3 regions of the Pseudomonas sp. MF08831 genome follow, and region 1 is predicted to be linked to each of the others. Evidence: riboswitches for the same ligand, from Rfam matches in the RefSeq annotation. Region 1 holds a riboswitch; each other region holds the start of a gene.
The links. A riboswitch is a leader RNA that binds a small molecule or an ion and turns the genes downstream of it on or off. The one in region 1 is predicted to bind cobalamin.

Region 1 (5,844 bases):
TTCCCGTGCACCGTTGCGCGAAGTCTGGCAGTGGAAGCGCGCGATTGCCCTGGTGTTCTTCATCATCACCTTGCACAGCTCGATCTTTTACCTGGTGCTGACCTTCGCCTCGACCTACATGGCCAAGATCCTCAAGTTCGACAGCGGCACCACGCTGCTCTATGTGTTCGTCGCGAGTTTCTCGGCCGCGTTCGTGATGCCGTTTGGCGGTGCGTTCACTGATAAATACGGACGTAAGCCGTTTCTGATGGTGATCGGCACCCTGGCCACGCTGGCGATGTTCTGGCTGTTCAAGTCGGCGCCGACCGCCACTGCTGCATCGTTCTTCGCGCCATTGATGGCAGTGGCGATCCTGTTCGGGCTGTATGCCTCCTCGACCTATGCGCTGATGAGCGAGCTGCTGCCCACGCGCATCCGCTCCACCGGGATTGCCGTGGCGTACAACGTGCCGGTCGCGGTGTTTGGCGGCAGCGCGCCGCTGATCTCCACCTGGCTGATCAAGGTGACGGGCGACATCACCTCACCCTGGTATTTCTACGTGGCAACCGGTGTGGTGTCGTTGATCGCTCTGGTGGTGCTGCGCAAGGAAGATTTCGTCGCCAGTGGCAGCCCGTTGGTGGCGCCGGCGGGGGCCGTGCTGGCCACCGCCGCCTGATCGACTGCGGTTTTCGAAAACCCGGCTACGCTGTTTCAGGCGCCTATCATTGATCTTCAAGGAAGACCTGACCATGAGTGAACTGATCAACAGCGTTACCCCGAAAAGCCTGACTGAATTGCTGCAGGAAGCCGGCTATCGCGTCAACCAGACCGAACAGAACGGCATCGTGCAATTGCTCAGCGCGAGCCAGGGTATCGGCTTTGCCGTGCGCTTCGGCAACCCGGCGGCGGAGCAGGGCAGTTACGTCGACTTCACCTACAGCTGCGCCCTGCGCGTGCAAGGCGAATTGCCCGAAGGCCTGGCCCAGGTATGGAACGCATCGCGCCGTTTTGCGCGGTTGTCGGTGCAGGGTGAGTTCCTGCTGATGGAAATGGATGTGGTGGTGGCCGGTGTTGGCACCACGCACCTGCGCAGCCAGCTGGAACTGTGGGATCGCCTGCTGCAGGAATTCATCGTCTACCTGCGTGACTACAGCCAGCAGGCGGCTCAGTTGCAGGCCCAGGCCGCCACCGCTGTGGCCAGCGAAGAAGCGCCCGTCGTCTGACACTCAGCGCTGCAGCACACCGCGAAACGTTGCGCTCAACGCGCGCAACGTTTCGCGCGAGCGTGCATCACTGATCCGGCTGTACAGCAGCACTTCACTGACGGGTAATGCGGGCAGGCCGTATTGCTCGCTCACGTCCACCGCCCCGGCCGGGGCCACGCGGGGGGCGAGGGCGGCGACCCCCAATCCGGCGCTCACGGCCGCGCCTACCGCCATCACACCACCGCCGACAAACACTTCGGTCCAGTCGATACGCGCTGCATCCAATGCTCTGACCGCCAAGTGCCGAACGCCACAGGGCGCGGCCATGGTCGCCATGCGCAGCGGTGTGCCGGGGCTGTGTTGCCAGTGGGGCGCGGCGAACCAGCCAAAGCGTTCGACCGCCAGCACTTCGCCGTCCTGGCGATCGCCTTCGTTGCGCACGATCACCGCGTCCAGTTCATTGCGATCAAACGCAGCCACCAGGTCGCGGGACGAGGCGATGCGCACCTCGAGAATCACCAGCGGGTCGTAGGCCGCGAGGCGGCTGAGCCAGGTGGGCAAGTCCGGCCCGGCCACGTGGTCGCTGATGCCGATCACCAAACGCCGTGGCGCGTGGGTGCCCAGGTCCGCCAGTGCCCGCTCATGGGCATTGAGCAGGGCACGCGCGGCCACGATGAACTGCTCGCCCTGGGGGGACAGTTGCACATGGCGAGGCGTGCGTAGCAACAGGCGGTAACCGAGGCGTTCTTCCAGACGCTTGAGCTTCAGGCTGATGGCGGCCTGGGAGGTGTCGAGCGCCTCGGCGGCGCGGGTGAAGCTGGCAAAATCAGCCACCAGCACGAAGGCGTGCACGGTGTCGATGTCCAGGGGTTTGAGCGCGTCAGTCATATCCAATCCTTATCGCACTTATATTCGGCCATATCTTGTTGAAATCATCGCCAGTGCGCAAGCTCAGTCCACATCTTGCACAGGAGCTTTGCCATGTTTGCCAAACAGTATTCACACCGCCTGCCAGCCGACTACGACATGGACGTGATACGCCGGCGCGCCGCGCAATTGGGGCCGTTGTGGGATGACGCGCAAGGGCTGCTGTTCAAGGCGTTTATCGCGCAGACGCGTGGGCAGGCGCCGGGCAATGTGTATGCGTCGGTGTACCTGTGGGCCGACCCGTTGCAGGCCGCCGACTTTCTACTGGGCGAGCGTTTTCAAAAGGTGCTCGACAGCTTTGGCCGTCCGCACATCGAAAGCTGGTTGCCGGTGGATGTGCAGCGTGGGCCCGCGCAGCACGCGTTGAGCCTGTACCGAGAGGAGTGGCCGCTGGTGCCGGGGGCGGATCGGGCCGGGATCGTCGCCGAGGAGAAACGGCGCAATCAGCAGGTGGCCGACAGCCGCGACACGTTCGCGGTGTGCCTGGCGCTGGATGTGCAGGCTTGGCGGCTGGTGCGAATCACCTTGTCGGGCAAGGCGCTGGATGCGGCGCATCCCGGAACGGGCTATGAGGTGTTGTACCTGGCCCGCCCCGGGAGTCAGTTCAAGGGTTGAAGCGCGCTTTTGGCTGGCTGAGCTTGCGCTCGGCCACCGCGCCAAACACCAGGCCGAGGGTGGTCCACAGCACCAACTGGATACCCAGCGACGCTACGCGGAACTTCCACAGCAGCACAGCCGAAAACGCCTCCGGCACTTCGTTGATCACCGGGAACAGGCTGCCGGCCACCGACACAATCACGATGTACAACGCCGCACCCAGAATCGCCCCGGCCCAGATGCCACGGCGGGCAATCAGCTTGCGTGCGGCGTTGATCGCAATCACCGCGGCCGCCACTGACACCAGCAGCATCAGGAAGAACAGCTTGGTGCGCTGCGCGATGGTTTCGGGGTCGCCCACCGATGGCGGGTTGGCCGGGTACTTGAGCCCTGGCACCACGGTAATTGCCACACATGCCGCCAGTGCCAGCAGCGCCGCCAGGCCACGCGGGCCGACCTTGCCGATGCGGCCCAGGGCGTAAGCGAACACCAGGGCGAAGAGGCCGCCCAGTGACACGCTGTACACCACCACGCCGGTGAACAGGCCAAAGGTGCTTTGCACCTCGCGGCTCACCAGTTCCTCTTCCGGCGCATCGCCGTGCATGTGTGCCATGTGGTCTTCAAAGGCGATGGCCTTGTCGATCTGCGGTTCACCAAAGGCCTTGGCGAAGCCGAAAGCCAGCACGCCGGCGAGCAAGCCCACCAGCATCCCGCGTAGGAGTAAATGCCCTGTCATGTCGTGTCTCTCTTATCGATTAATGGCAGGGGAAACCCAGCAGGTGGCGGCCGTCGTGCACAAATTCATGCACATACATGCCTTTGAACACAGCGGTGGCGCCTTGCTCGGCGCCGACAAAATAGAGCGCCAGCAGCAACAACAGGCCACCGAAGATCGCCCAAGGCAGAATTTCGCCCAAGGGCAGGGTGGGTCCATACACATCAGGGTTCGTTGCAGCAGTGTTAGCCATGAAAACCTCCAGGGATGACGCGTCCCGAAATGGATTGCGATTGGGCTGAAACAGGGTCTGGCTTACGGCTAAAAGGCCGAATACAGTGGCGCGACCGCGCCGGATTCGAACCGGCTTCCTCTTTCATGTTCGTTGTAACATGTTGAAACAACTTTGCCAGTCTACGCCGACTGCGCGTCGAAACAGAGTGAATTGTGATGCAGGCCACCCGCTTGACCTTGATATGCCATGCCGCCACGCCGTTGCAAAAACAGGGGCGGTTTCCCGATGACGAATCGGTGGCAATGCAGTGGCAGCCCGCGGCGTTGTCCCTGGCGGGGCGTTTCAAGAAACGCTCGCGACTGGTGTGTGGGCCCGAGGCCCGAACCCGACAAACCGCGGGCTTGTTCGGCGATAACGCGCAGGTCGAAGACGCGTTGCGCGACGGTGATTTTGGCACCTGGAAAGGCCAGGCCATCGCCCAGCTCGACAGCCATGCATTGAGTGACTGGATGACCAACAGCACCAGCGCGCCTCACGGCGGTGAGTCGGTGGAGCAGATTTGCGTGCGAGTCGCTGACTGGATGAAAAGTCTCGAAACCCAGCCCGGGCACGTAGTGGCTATCACCCACCCGTTTGTGATTCGCGCCGCGATGCTGTACGTGTTGCAGTTCCCTGTCTCGATGTTCTACCTGATTGACGTCGAGCCGCTGTCCGCCACTGAACTGCGCTTTAACAACGTGTGGCGCCTGCGTCTGGAAACTCACGCCTGAGCGCGTGAACATGGCAAAATCCACGCCCCGCAATGAGAGCAACCCATGAAACGCATCCTGATCATCGGCATTGGCGCCGGCAACCCTGACTACATCACGATGCAAGCCGTCAAGGCGCTGAACCGCACTGACGTGTTTTTTCTGATGGACAAGGGCCAAAGCAAAGACAAGCTGATCGACCTGCGCCGCGAGATCTGCCAAACCTATATCACCGAGCCTGGCTACCGTTTCGTCGAGGCCGACTGCCCCGAGCGCGTGCGCGGCGATATCGACTACACCACCGCCGTGCAGGACCTGAATCGCGACAAGCAGCAGACCTTCGAGCACATGATCAACGAGCAGATGGCTGACGGTGAAGTGGGCGCGTTCCTGGCGTGGGGCGACCCTGCGCTGTACGACAGCACCATCCGCATCCTGCAGGCGATCCTGGCCAGTGGCCGCAGCGTCTTCGAGTTCGAAGTGATCCCCGGCATCACCAGCGTGCAAGCCCTGGCCGCCCAGCACAAGGTGGCGCTGAACCGCATCGGTCGGTCCATCGAGATCACCACCGGGCGCCGGTTGGCGGCGGGGCAGGCGAGTGATGCGGACACTTTGGTGGTCATGCTCGACGCCGAAGATTCCTACCGCAGCGTGGCCGATCAGGATATGGATATCTACTGGGGCGCCTACCTGGGCACGCCGGACGAAATCCTCATCAGCGGCAAGGTCAGTGAAGTGGCTGAGCAAATCCAACAGGTGCGCAAGGCGGCGCGTCTGGAAAATGGCTGGATCATGGACACTTACTTGTTGCGCAAACCCTGAGGTCACTTTCCCATGCTCAAACTGTTTGCCCTGGCACTGACCCTGATGGCCAGCGCCGCCCACGCCGACGCCACGCTGCACACCGATTTGCCCCTGTCTTATCTGGAACAGACCCAGAGCGATGCGCGCAATCAGCCGTTGGTGATTTTCCTGCACGGTTTTGGCAGCAACGAGGAAGACCTGTTTGGCATCAAGGACGCGCTGCCGTCCACCTGGACCTACCTGTCGGCACGTGCGCCGATGCCCGTGGATCCCCAGGGTTATCGCTGGTTTACCAAGACGCCGGGTGACGGCGACTACAATGGCGAAACCGCCGACCTGCAACGCAGCGCCGCGCTGATCGAAGACTTTGTGGGCAAGGCCACCGCCAAATACCACACGCACAGCGATCGGGTGTTTCTGGTGGGGTTCAGCCAGGGCGCGATCATGTCGTACGAGGTGGGCTTGCGAAAGCCCGCGTTGGTGCGCGGCATCGCGGCCTTGAGCGGCAGTGTATTGCCGGTGCTCAAGGCTGAACTCAAGCCCAGCGAATCCTTGGGCAAATTGGCGATCTTTATCGGTCACGGCACTCTCGACCAGGCGCTGCCGTATGCCTCGGCGACGCAGGCCAATGAA
Region 2 (5,844 bases), on a different contig from region 1:
ACCCCACATGGCATCAAGGGTGTTGCTCAGGCGATAAAGCACCACGCCGGGCACGCCGGCCACGACAAACCAGAACAGCGCGGCGAACACCGCGTCGCTGCCGTTCTCGAGCACCGATTCAGTCGCGGCGCGCGCAACTTCAGTGCTGTCCAGTTCGCTGGTCTGACGGCTGACGAGGTAGCTCACGCGTTTACGCGCTTCTTCCAGGTCACCGCTGCGCAACGCCTGGGCGACTGGAAGCACGTGCTCGCCAAGGCTGCGCATGCCCAGCGCCATGTACAGCGCCAGAATCTCCAGCACCCAGCCGATATACGGCGCCCACGACAGCACGGTGGCCAGCAACGTCAGCGGCACCACCGCGATAAACCAGGCGGTCACGCCATGGCTGCGCCACCCGCGGCCGCCGCTGTTGAAACGTTGCTCGATACGCCCGGCAAAGTTGCCGAACGCCACCAGCGGATGCCAGCGCCTGGGCTCGCCCAGCAGCGCATCCAGCGCCACCGCAGCGACACACAGCAAGGCCACACTCATTGACTCACTCCCCACACATTCTCATACACCATGTCACTCAGCGGCCGAGGCTCGGTCCAGCCTTCGAGTTGCAACATCGGTGCCGGGTAGAACTCGGCCACCGGGCCCAGGCACAACACCGCCAAGGGCTTTGCACCCGCCGGCAGCCGCAGCAGATCGGCCAGGGCCTGGGGTTCGAACAACGAAACCCAGCCCATCCCAAGGCCTTCGACGCGGGCGGCCAACCACAGGTTCTGGATTGCACAGGATAACGAGGCCATGTCCATTTCCGGCAAGGTGCGCCGGCCAAAGATGTGGCGCTCGCGATCATCCATCAGCGCGGCCACCAGCACTTCGGCGCAGTCATGGATGCCTTCGACCTTGAGCTTCATGAAGTCGTCGGAGCGCTGGCCCAGGGCCTCGGCGGTGCGCACGCGCTCTTCTTCCACCAACTGTTGGATTTGGCCGCGCAGCGCGCGGTCGCTGATTCGGATGAATCGCCACGGTTGCATCAAGCCGACGCTGGGCGCCTGGTGTGCGGCCTGGAGCAGGCGTTGCAGCAACTCGGGGGCCACGCTGCCGCCGATGAAGTGACGCATGTCGCGGCGTTCGGCGATGGCGCGGTAGACGGCGTCGCGTTCGGCTTGGGGGAAGGCGTTGTCCGTCATGGCCTCTTCGCGAGCAAGCCCGCTCCCATATTGGATTGAGTTTCAACTCGGTCAGTTGTGGGAACGGGATTGCCCGCGATAGCGGTCTCAGGGCCAGGCGCAAACAATGCAGCCGCCGCCGCCGGATTGGAGGGGAAATAAAAGTGCACGTAGGAAGCCGTCATCCGCCCCTGCCTGTAAACCGCTTCGGCGCCACGCCCGCCGTTAGGGCTCAAGCCTCGGGCGATCGGCGCCCATTCGGTGCTGGTCAGCGAATGATGATAGGTATGGCCGCGCAGCACCCCTTCCGGCAACTCGACACTTTGCAAAGCCAGCGCCGCCAGCTTCTTTTGCATCACCGCGTCGCCCTGCAGCAGGCCAACCAATTCGGCACGGGTACCGTCGACATCGGTCAGCGAGTCCAGCAGGTAGAGCATGCCGCCGCACTCGGCGAGCAACGGCTTGCCTGCCGCGTGATGCGCGCGAATGGCGTTAAGCATCGGGGTGTTTTCCGACAGCGCCTGGTGGTGCAATTCCGGGTAGCCACCGGGCAGGTAGAGGCTGTCGGCCTCAGGCAATTGGCTATCGTGAATCGGCGAGAAGAAGCGCAATTCGGCGCCCATCGCGCGCAGCAGGTCGAGGCTGGCGCCGTAGGTAAACGCAAAGGCTTCGTCGCGGGCCACGGCGATGCGCACGCCCGCCAGCAGCGGCTCGGCCTCGATCACTTCGGGCGCGGCGAACGTCACCGGTGGCGGCACGGCAACTTCGCAGCTGCTGCCCAGGGCTTGGGCGGCGGCGTCCAGGCGCATATCGAGGTCATTCAATTCGCTGGCTTGCACCAGGCCCAAGTGGCGGCTGGGCAACTCGATGCCGGTTTCACGCGACAACGCGCCGTACCAGCGCAGGCCTTCAGTGAGGCTGCCTTCAAGCAACTGCGCATGGCGTAGGGTGCCAACGCGGTTGGCCAGCACGCCGGCGAACGGCAGGTCCGGCTGATAGCGCGCCAGGCCCAAGGCCAGCGCGCCGAAGGTCTGGGCCATGGCGGTGCCGTCGATCACGCCCAGCACCGGCACACCAAAGTGCCGCGCTAGGTCGGCGCTGGAGGGCGTGCCGTCGAACAGGCCCATCACGCCTTCGATCAGGATTAGGTCAGCTTCGCCCGCCGCTTCCCACAGCAAACGGCGACTTTCCTGCTCGCCGACCATCCACATGTCCAACTGGTACACCGGCGCACCGCTGGCGCGCTCGTGAATCATCGGGTCGAGAAAGTCCGGCCCGCACTTGAACACGCGCACCTTGCGTCCCAGGTTGCGGTGCAAACGCGCCAGCGCCGCGGTGACGGTGGTTTTGCCCTGGCCGGATGCCGGTGCGGCGATCAGTACGGCCGGGCAATGACGGGGCTGGTTCAAAGTTCGACGCCCTTCTGTGCCTTGATACCGGCCTGGAACGCGTGCTTGAGCATGCCCATTTCGGTGACGGTGTCGCCCATTTCGATCAACTCGGGCTTGGCGCCACGGCCGGTGACCACCACGTGCTGCATTGGCGGGCGGGCTTGCAGGTCGCTGAGTACCTGGTCCAGATCAAGGTAGCCGTGCTTGAGGGCGATGTTCAGCTCATCCAGCACGACCAGACCGATGGACGGGTCTTGCAGCAATTGGCGCGAAACTGCCCAGGCGGCTTCGGCGGCGGCGATGTCGCGCTGGCGGTCCTGGGTTTCCCAGGTAAAGCCTTCGCCCATCACGTGAAAGCGCACTTGCTCGGGGAAGCGACGGAAGAACAACTCCTCGCCGGTGCTGTTGCGCCCCTTGATGAACTGCACCACGCCGCACTGCATGCCATGGCCCATGGCGCGGGCGAGCATGCCAAACGCCGAGCTGCTTTTGCCTTTGCCGTTGCCGGTCAATACCAGCAACAAGCCGCATTCGTTCGGGGAATTGGCGATGCGTTCATCGATCACGGCTTTTTTGCGCAGCATGCGCGCCAGGTGGCGTTCGTCGCGGTCGGGGGAATCGGTCATGGCAGCTCTCCGTTGGGGCTGGACAAAAAACGGCGGGCAGGAAAATAGACACACAGACAGCCAAGCATCGCCCACCGTGATGCTGTTGGATGATCCAGGCCGGTCTCCGGGCTCATGAGTGGCGCTTGCTCAGCGAGCGAGCAGGCCGACGGCGCGCCTTCCCATATCACGCGGATACAGTGGCAAAAGGCACCGTCTTGACTCATTTACCGTTGCGGGGGCAGCGCCGGAATCGCGGCAGCACTGTGTACAAGTGCGCTCACTCACCGGCTTCCCTGTTTCACTCTGTCGACCCACAGGTCACAGAGCACCTGAAACAAGCCGCGAAGGTTAGTGGGTTGGGGGTGGAGCGTCAATTAAAGCCGGCCTTGCACTTGAACGATCGGACCGGCAAACGCCTCTACCCTTACAGGTATCAAGGAGAAAACCATGCATAAAACCAGACTTGCCTTACTGATCATGCTCGCAGGCACCCTCGCCGCCTGCGGTGAAAGCTCTACTCTGCAGGTGTCCGACGGCACCGGGCCTTCACCCAAGCTGCCGGAGCCAAACAAAACCCTGATCCCCACGGTGAACATCGCCCCGGCGATTGGCTGGCCAGACGGCGCGAAGCCGACAGCTGCCGCCGGCACTCAGGTCGCGGCGTTTGCAGAAGGCCTGGATCACCCACGCTGGCTGTATGTATTGCCCAACGGCGACGTGCTGGTGGCGGAAACCAACGCGCCGCCCAAGCCGGATGACGCCAAGGGTATTCGCGGCTGGGTGATGGAGAAGGTCATGGGGCGCGCCGGTGCCGCCGTGCCGAGCCCGAACCGCATCACCCTGCTGCGCGATGCCGACCACGATGGCGTGGCCGAGACCCGCACTGTGTTCCTGGAGAACCTCAACTCGCCGTTCGGCATGACCCTGGTCGGCAACGACCTGTACGTGGCGGACTCGGACAAACTGCTGCGCTTCCCTTATCAGCCGGGCGAAACCGCGATCAAGGCCGCCGGCACCAAGGTGGTCGACCTGCCGGGTGGCAGCATCAACCACCACTGGACGAAAAACGTGGTGGCCAGCAAGGACGGCAGCAAGCTGTACGTGAGTGTCGGCTCCAACAGCAACGTCGGCGAAAACGGTCTGGCAGCCGAGGAAGGCCGCGCGGCGATCTGGGAAGTCGACCGTGCCACAGGCCAACACCGTATTTTCGCCTCCGGCCTGCGCAACCCCAACGGCATGGCGTGGGAACCGCAGAGCGGCAAGCTGTGGACGGCGGTCAACGAACGCGACGAGATCGGCAGCGACCTGGTGCCGGACTACATCACGTCGGTCAAGGATGGCGCGTTTTATGGCTGGCCATTCAGCTACTACGGACAACACGTGGATGTGCGCGTCACGCCGCAGAACCTGGACCTGGTCGCCAAGGCCATCGCTCCGGACTATGCCGTGGGGCCGCACACTGCGTCATTGGGCCTGACCTTCGCCGAGGGCAGCAAACTGCCGGCGCAGTTCAGCAACGGCGCGTTTATCGGCCAGCACGGTTCGTGGAACCGCAAACCGCACAGTGGCTACAAGGTGATCTTCGTGCCGTTCGAAGGCGGCCAACCCAAAGGCCAGCCGGTGGATGTGCTGACCGGGTTTCTCAACAGCGATGAGAAAGCCATGGGCCGACCGGTCGGCGTGGTGATTGATCAGCAGGGAGATTTGCTGGTGGCCGATGACGTGGGGAATAAGGTGTGGCGGGTGTCGGCAGCCAAATAGCCGATCTCGGGTTCAACGCAAAACCAATGGGGGAGCGTGCTTGCTCGCGAAAGCGGAGTGTCAGCCATCAGGCGTATCGACTGATCCACCGCCTTTGCGAGCAAGCCCGCTCCCACATCGGGATCTGCACTCGCCTTACGGGTTGCGCGCCAGATTCGCTGGCAACACGCGCTTGGCGCTCAGGTAGGCATTTTGCCAATAGGCTTTGGACAGCGTATCCAGCTTCACCGTGCCGCCGGTCTGCGGTGCATGCACGAATCGCCCTTCGCCCACGTAGATACCCGCGTGGCTCACTTGTGAACCGCCGCCAGTGGCAAAGAAGATCAGGTCGCCGGTCTGCAGGTTATTTTCGCTCACGTCCTGCGCACGCATCACGATCAATTCACGCGTGGTGCGCGGCAGGCTGATGCCCGCAGCGTCACGGTAGACAAACCCGATCAGGCCGCTGCAATCAAACCCGGAGTCCGGCGTGTTGCCGCCCCAGCGATAAGGCGTGCCGACCAGGCCCAGCGCACGGAAGAGCACGTCTTCGGCGGCCGGCGAGAAATTTTGCGTGGAGTAATTGAACACCGGCTTAGGCTTGACCACTACGGGAGCGGGCGGCGGTGGACGGCTTGCGCAGGCGCTGAGGAGCGCGGCGCAAACAAGAAGAATGAGGCGGGCTGAGGTCGACATGGGCAGAACAATCCTGGTCTGGATGCGGCTTTTCGCTGCCGAACGCTGAAAACCAGAACGCGCAAGCAAAGCTCGCGCGAACGGATTACAACAATATCCAGGGATTCTAGCGCTTACACGTCAAACTTCAAGTATCACTTTAACTTTACTTGCTAGCGGTAACTGTCGTCGGGGCCATGGCGAGTGCACGCTTGGCTTCGATGAAGGTTTTGCTCCAGTAACTGTCACCCAGGTTGTCGACGCGGACACCGC
Region 3 (5,844 bases), on a different contig from region 1:
GATCGGCGTCAATGGGTTGCGCAGCTCATGCGCCACCATCGCCAGGATGCTTTTCTGCTGACTCAACGCGCGCTCGGCCGTGGCTTGCAGGTCTTGCGCACTGAGGGCCGCGATCACCAGTTGCGCATTCGCCTCGCGAAGCTCCTGGTACAGGCGTTGCTCCTCCAGGGGCGGCGGGCTGGCGGCGTCCGACTGCGCAAGGAGGATCGCCAGCACCAACTGCTGGTTAGCTTCAATCACCTGCTCGACGTGCTGGGTATCCACCAGACGGCTGCTGGCGTCAGTCAGTTGCTGCTGCAGCGCCGCGAGCGCCGCACGCGCCTCAACGGTTTTTTGGCCAATGAGGAACAGCTCGTGAGCCGCCGTGGTCAGCTCACTTTCATGCTTGCCGTCGCCGTCACTCATGAGTCGGGCTCACACATGTTTGGTTTTCGCCGAAACCTGCCGGGTCGGGTGCCCACCCAGCAACCCTTCCTGCTCCGGCAGCATGTCGCGAATCTGCAGGCCGTTATCGTCGATGTGGTACTGGCGCAGTTGGTCGGAGTGGGCGCTGGCGCGCACCTTGACCACGGCCATGATGCGCAGTAACCGGCTCTGCACCTCGATATAGCGCTGCACGATGATCGCGTCGGTCAGAAACGCCGTGCCATAAGGGCTGAAGCGCAGGTCGGTGTAACGGTCTTCGAGCTCCGAGGTCATCAACACGCTGACCCCAACGGCAGTCAGCGCCGTCACCATGCGTGACAGCGACTCGCGAAAATCCGCACGGAAGGTAGGCGCCAACGCCAGTTCAAAGCCTGACAGCGAGTCAATCACTACACGGGTGGCGTTCAACCGGCTGATTTCACCGAGCAGCAGCTGCACGATTTCGTCGATGGACAGGTCCGGCGCGCGGCTGTCCACCAGGCCCACTTTCCCGCTCTTGATCAACTCGGCCAATTGCGGGTTCTGCGAATGGTTGGGCCGTTGCTCGAACGCCGCAATCACCCCGGTTTCGCCGTTGCGCGCGCCTTCAGCGAGGAAGGTCGCCGCCAGGATGCTCTTGCCCGAGCCGGACGGGCCGGCCACCAATAGCGAATAACCCCGAGGCAGGCCGCCGCCGAGCATCTCATCGAGCGCCGGCACGCCCATTTTCAGGCGGGTGATCGGGAACGTCGACGGCGCTTCAACCAGACGGTTGACGGCGGCCGGCGGGAACACCTTGACCCCCGAGGTGGCAATACGAAAGGTGTGCAGCCCCGGCAACGTCGGTTGGCCGCGCATCTTCATGATTTCCATCTTGCGCACCATCGAATTACGCTCAACGCTCTGGCGTAGCCAGATCAGGCCATCGGCCACGGTGAAAATCGGATTGGTGTCGGTCTCGGTGAAGTATTCGCCGATCAGGAAGGTGGTCGCCTGCCACGTGGTCATCAACATGCCCAACTGCTGGATGAACTGCGGCAGGTTGTTGTTCGGGTTGTGCTGGGTCTGGCTGGCCAGCACCACGGAGCGGAACGAATCGACAAACACCAGCGACGGTGAATGCGCCTCGACCTCGCTGACAATGCGCCGCAGTACCTCGTCCAGGTCGCCCGCCAGGGTGTCGTCGGCCAGGTTGATATAACGAATCGACCGGTTAATGGCAGCGTCGTCGAAAAAATCGAATTGCTGCTGATAGCGCAGCATCTTCAGCGGCGGCTCACCGAGCACGGTAAAGAACAGCGCCGGGCGCTCCGGCGTGGCCAGGGCGAACATCATCTGGTGCGCGAGGGTGGTTTTGCCGCAGCCTGGCGGGCCGGCGATCAGGTTGAACGAAAACTCCGGCAGGCCACCGCCCAGGACCTCGTCCAGTCCTGGCACACCCGTGGCCAGACGGTTGATAGTCACTTTGGTGCTCATGGCGAAATTTCCTGCGAAGAGGTGTCGCTCGAAGAAGGCTGCCACACGCCAACCAGCAGACGTGCGGTGAGTGAAGGCCCGATCAGCGTGGTCAGAAGCTCGTAGAGGGTAGTCAGCAACACCTCACCGAAAAACAGCACATCGGTTTCGTTCTGCTCGACGAGTACGGATTTGAGGGCAATCAAGTCCATCGCGGCCGGCACCCTGTCATAGGTGGCGGCCAGGCGTGGATGGGTCGAGACGCACAGATGGAAGCTGCGACGGTACAGCGCGGCAACGCCTTGCTGGCCGATGATGGGCGCCAGTGCTGCGCCCACATCCTGCAAAATCGAAACAACCGCCGCGGCGATGCTTGCAGTGTCAGCCTGCGGACCAACACGGTGCGCCAGAGAAGCTACGATCCGGCGGCTCTCTTCGCTAAGCGTGGGCATGTCTGACTAATATCTGATGAACAGAGACCGATGGTACACCCTATATCCGGAGATAGAGACCCCGGCGGCCTGCCAATTGCGCATGGAAAGGCTCCCCGTTGCGGGCATGATCGACTACCATAACGCGCCGGTTCCCACACGGGACTAATAGGGAATCCGAAGCGCGTTCATTGTGCCAATCGGAACTGCCCCCGCAACTGTAGGTGCTGAGCCTGCTCCACATCGCCACTGGGCATTGCCCGGGAAGGCCGGAGCGTGGCGACGACGCATCAGTCAGGAGACCTGCCGGCCCAGCAAAATCACTAACCGGCGGGGTGTCCGGGAAGTACCTCCGCGCCCTGCGATGCCCGCAGCGCTACAGGGTGTATTTCCGAGCCGTACCTCCCCAGTTCCACGTACGGTTTACCCGGAGATTGCCCGATGCTGCCACGCGTTACTGCCCTGATCACCGCCCTGGGCTTTTGTGCCCTGGCCCAAGCGGCGCCCACTCACTACCCGCTGACGGTGCAGAACTGCGGCAGCACCTTGACCTTTGAGCAGGCGCCTGCGCGCACGGTGACCATCGGCCAGGCCGCCACCGAAATGCTTTACGCCCTGGGCGTCGGCGACAAAGTGGTCGGTACCTCGCTGTGGTTCAACAACGTATTGCCACAATACAAGGCGCAGAACGACGCCATTGAGCGCCTGGCCAACAACGAACCCAGCTTCGAAGCGGTGATCGCCAAGCGCCCGCAGCTGGTGGCCGCCGAGCTGGAATGGGTAGTGGGCCCGCAAGGTGTGGTCGGCACCCGCGAGCAGTTTCACGAGCTGAAAATCCCCACCTACCTGCTGCCCTCCGACTGCGAAGCCAAGGACAACCTGGTGGGCGCCGACGGCACGCGGCTGGAGCCGTTTCGCGTCGAGACCGTCTATAAAAGCATCAGCCAACTGGCCGAGATTTTCGACGTACAGGCGCGCGGCCAACAATTGAACGACGAACTCAAGGCGCGCTTGGCCAAATCCATCGCCACCGCCCACAGCAAAGGCCTCAAGCAGGCCAGCGCATTGGTGTGGTTCTCCAGCTCGGAAATGGCCAGCGACCCGTACGTGGCCGGCCACAAGGGCGTGCCCGAATTCATGCTCCAAACCCTGGGCCTGCACAACGTGGTGCAGTCCGATGAAGAGTGGCCCGCCGTCGGCTGGGAGACCATCGCCAAGGCCAACCCGACCTTCCTGGTGATCGCGCGCATGGACCGGCGCCGCTACCCCGCCGACGACCATGAAAAGAAACTCGCCTTCCTGCGCAGTGACCCGGTGACGCGCAACATGGACGCGGTGAAAAACAACCGCATCATCATCCTCGACGCTCTGGCATTGCAGGCCAGCGTGCGCACGTTCGATGGCCTGGAACAGCTGGCCGCCGCCATCGACGGCTACGACCTGCGCAAATGATGCGTACCCTTCTCGCCCTGGCGCTGCTGTTGCTCGCCGTGCTCGCCGGCGTGGCCATTGGCGAAACCGCCATCGCACCGCAGGTGGTGTTGCAGGTGCTTGCCAACAAACTGTGGGCAGCCGGTTACGCGCTCGACCCGATCGACGAAGGCGTGGTGTGGAATTACCGCCTGACCCGCGCCCTGGTCGCCGCCGCGTGCGGTGCCGGGTTGGCCACGTGCGGGGTGATCTTGCAGTCGTTGTTGCGTAACCCGTTGGCCGATCCTTATCTGCTGGGCATCAGCGCCGGCGCCTCGACCGGCGCGGTATTGGTGGCGCTGATCGGCGTCGGCGGCGGTCTGGTTTCGCTGTCGGCAGGCGCGTTTGTCGGCGCCATGGCGGCCTTTGCGCTGGTGATTCTGCTGGCGCGCGCCAGCGGCTCGGCGAGCGGCACCGGCCAGATCATCCTCGCCGGCATCGCCGGGTCACAGCTGTTCAACGCCCTCACCGCGTTCCTGATCACCAAGTCCGCCAGCTCCGAGCAGGCACGCGGCATCATGTTCTGGCTGCTGGGCAACCTCAGCGGGGTGCGCTGGCCGTCGGTGTGGCTGGCGGTGCCGGTGACCGTCGCAGGCCTGGCGGTGTGCCTGTGGCACCGCCGCGCGCTGGATGCCTTCACCTTCGGCACCGACTCGGCGGCCTCGCTGGGCATTCCGGTGCGCCGGGTGCAGTTTGTGCTGGTGGGTTGCGCGGCATTGGTGACGGCGGTGATGGTGTCGATTGTCGGCTCCATTGGCTTTGTCGGGCTGGTGATTCCGCATGCCGTGCGCCTGCTGGTCGGTACCGGGCATTCACGGCTGCTGCCGGCCAGCGCCTTGGGCGGTGCGCTGTTTTTGATCGCCGCCGACGTGCTCTCGCGCACGTTGATCAAGGGCCAGGTGATTCCGGTCGGCGTGGTCACCGCGCTGGTCGGCGCGCCGGTGTTTGCGCTGATCCTGATCGGCCGGAGAAATGCGCGATGACGGTGCTCAGTTGCACAGCGCTGGGGTTCAAAGTGCGCGATGCCGAGTTGCTGCGCGATATCCACTTGGACGTTCAGCAAGGTGAAACCTTGGGCATTGTCGGGCCGAACGGTTCCGGCAAGTCCACCCTGCTCAAACTGCTCGCCGGTTTGCGTGCACCGGCGTCCGGTGAAGTGCTGTTGGGCGGCCAGCACTTGGGCCGCCTATCCCGGCGCGCCATCGCGCAGCAACTGGCCGTGGTGGAGCAGCAGGCTGATACCGACGATGCCATCCGCGTGTTCGACGCCGTGGCGCTGGGCCGCACGCCCTGGCTGTCGGCGCTGAGCCCGTGGTCTGACGAAGACGACGCCATTGTGGGTCAGGCGCTGCACGACGTAGACGCCACCCACCTGAGCAAACGCGCGTGGCGCAGCCTTTCCGGCGGCGAACGCCAACGCGTGCACATCGCCCGCGCCCTGGCGCAACGGCCGCAGATTCTGTTGCTGGATGAGCCGACCAATCACCTGGATATCCAGCACCAACTGGCGATCTTGAAGGGCGTGCAGGCCTTGCCGGTAACCACCTTGATTGCGCTGCATGACCTCAACCAGGCACTGACCTGCGATCGCCTGGCCGTGCTGGACCGCGGGCGGCTGGTGGCGCTGGGCCCACCACTGGAGGTGCTGACGCCGCAGCGATTGCAAGAGACATTCGGGGTACAGGCGCACTACCTGACAGACCCGTTTGACGGCGCTCAGATCCTGCGGTTGCGCTCGAACTGATGAGCTGACTGCGGCCCCTAACAACACCACCAATCAACTGTGGGAACTGGCTTGCCCGCGAGGGCGGTGTGTCAGTGGCATGTCAGTCGGCAGACCCGCCGCCTTCGCGGGCAAGCCCGCTCCCACAGTTTGACCGCGTTCATCTGCCAGTGCCGCACCGCTTTGCCTTTCTGTGGGAGCTGGCTTGCCTGCGAGGGCGGTGTGTCAGTGGCATGTCAGTCGGCTGACCCGCCGCCTTCGCGGGCAAGCCCGCTCCCACATTGAATTGGGTTCAGCTCTCAGAATCAGGTCGGCTGTCAGGCCGCCTCGCTTGCGCTTTTGATCTAACCACTCAGGTCG

Region 2: another riboswitch for cobalamin. It lies ahead of cobO (cob(I)yrinic acid a,c-diamide adenosyltransferase); the one in region 1 lies ahead of AC19YS_RS22265 (CbtB domain-containing protein).
Region 3: another riboswitch for cobalamin. It lies ahead of AC19YS_RS18510 (ABC transporter substrate-binding protein); the one in region 1 lies ahead of AC19YS_RS22265 (CbtB domain-containing protein).

What each region holds. Positions count from the first base shown of each region.
Region 1 is NZ_JCBCUX010000011.1:211,084-216,927, reverse strand. Features, by position in the region: gene AC19YS_RS22290 (MFS transporter) at 1-655, shown strand, start outside; gene AC19YS_RS22285 (YbjN domain-containing protein) at 729-1,202, shown strand; gene AC19YS_RS22280 (LysR family transcriptional regulator) at 1,206-2,072, opposite strand; gene AC19YS_RS22275 (DUF4865 family protein) at 2,166-2,726, shown strand; gene AC19YS_RS22270 (CbtA family protein) at 2,716-3,444, opposite strand; gene AC19YS_RS22265 (CbtB domain-containing protein) at 3,464-3,676, opposite strand; adenosylcobalamin (AdoCbl) riboswitch at 3,723-3,802, opposite strand; gene AC19YS_RS22260 (histidine phosphatase family protein) at 3,874-4,428, shown strand; gene cobF (precorrin-6A synthase (deacetylating)) at 4,474-5,229, shown strand; gene AC19YS_RS22250 (alpha/beta hydrolase) at 5,242-5,844, shown strand, end outside.
Region 2 is NZ_JCBCUX010000016.1:54,319-60,162, reverse strand. Features, by position in the region: gene cbiB (adenosylcobinamide-phosphate synthase CbiB) at 1-531, opposite strand, end outside; gene bluB (5,6-dimethylbenzimidazole synthase) at 528-1,178, opposite strand; gene AC19YS_RS26745 (cobyrinic acid a,c-diamide synthase CobB) at 1,175-2,566, opposite strand; gene cobO (cob(I)yrinic acid a,c-diamide adenosyltransferase) at 2,563-3,174, opposite strand; cobalamin riboswitch at 3,255-3,504, opposite strand; gene AC19YS_RS26735 (PQQ-dependent sugar dehydrogenase) at 3,604-4,917, shown strand; gene AC19YS_RS26730 (C40 family peptidase) at 5,053-5,592, opposite strand; gene AC19YS_RS26725 (C40 family peptidase) at 5,738-5,844, opposite strand, start outside.
Region 3 is NZ_JCBCUX010000008.1:189,502-195,345, reverse strand. Features, by position in the region: gene AC19YS_RS18525 (sensor histidine kinase) at 1-405, opposite strand, end outside; gene AC19YS_RS18520 (ATPase domain-containing protein) at 415-1,881, opposite strand; gene AC19YS_RS18515 (hypothetical protein) at 1,878-2,312, opposite strand; cobalamin riboswitch at 2,424-2,616, shown strand; gene AC19YS_RS18510 (ABC transporter substrate-binding protein) at 2,733-3,743, shown strand; gene AC19YS_RS18505 (FecCD family ABC transporter permease) at 3,740-4,744, shown strand; gene AC19YS_RS18500 (ABC transporter ATP-binding protein) at 4,741-5,505, shown strand.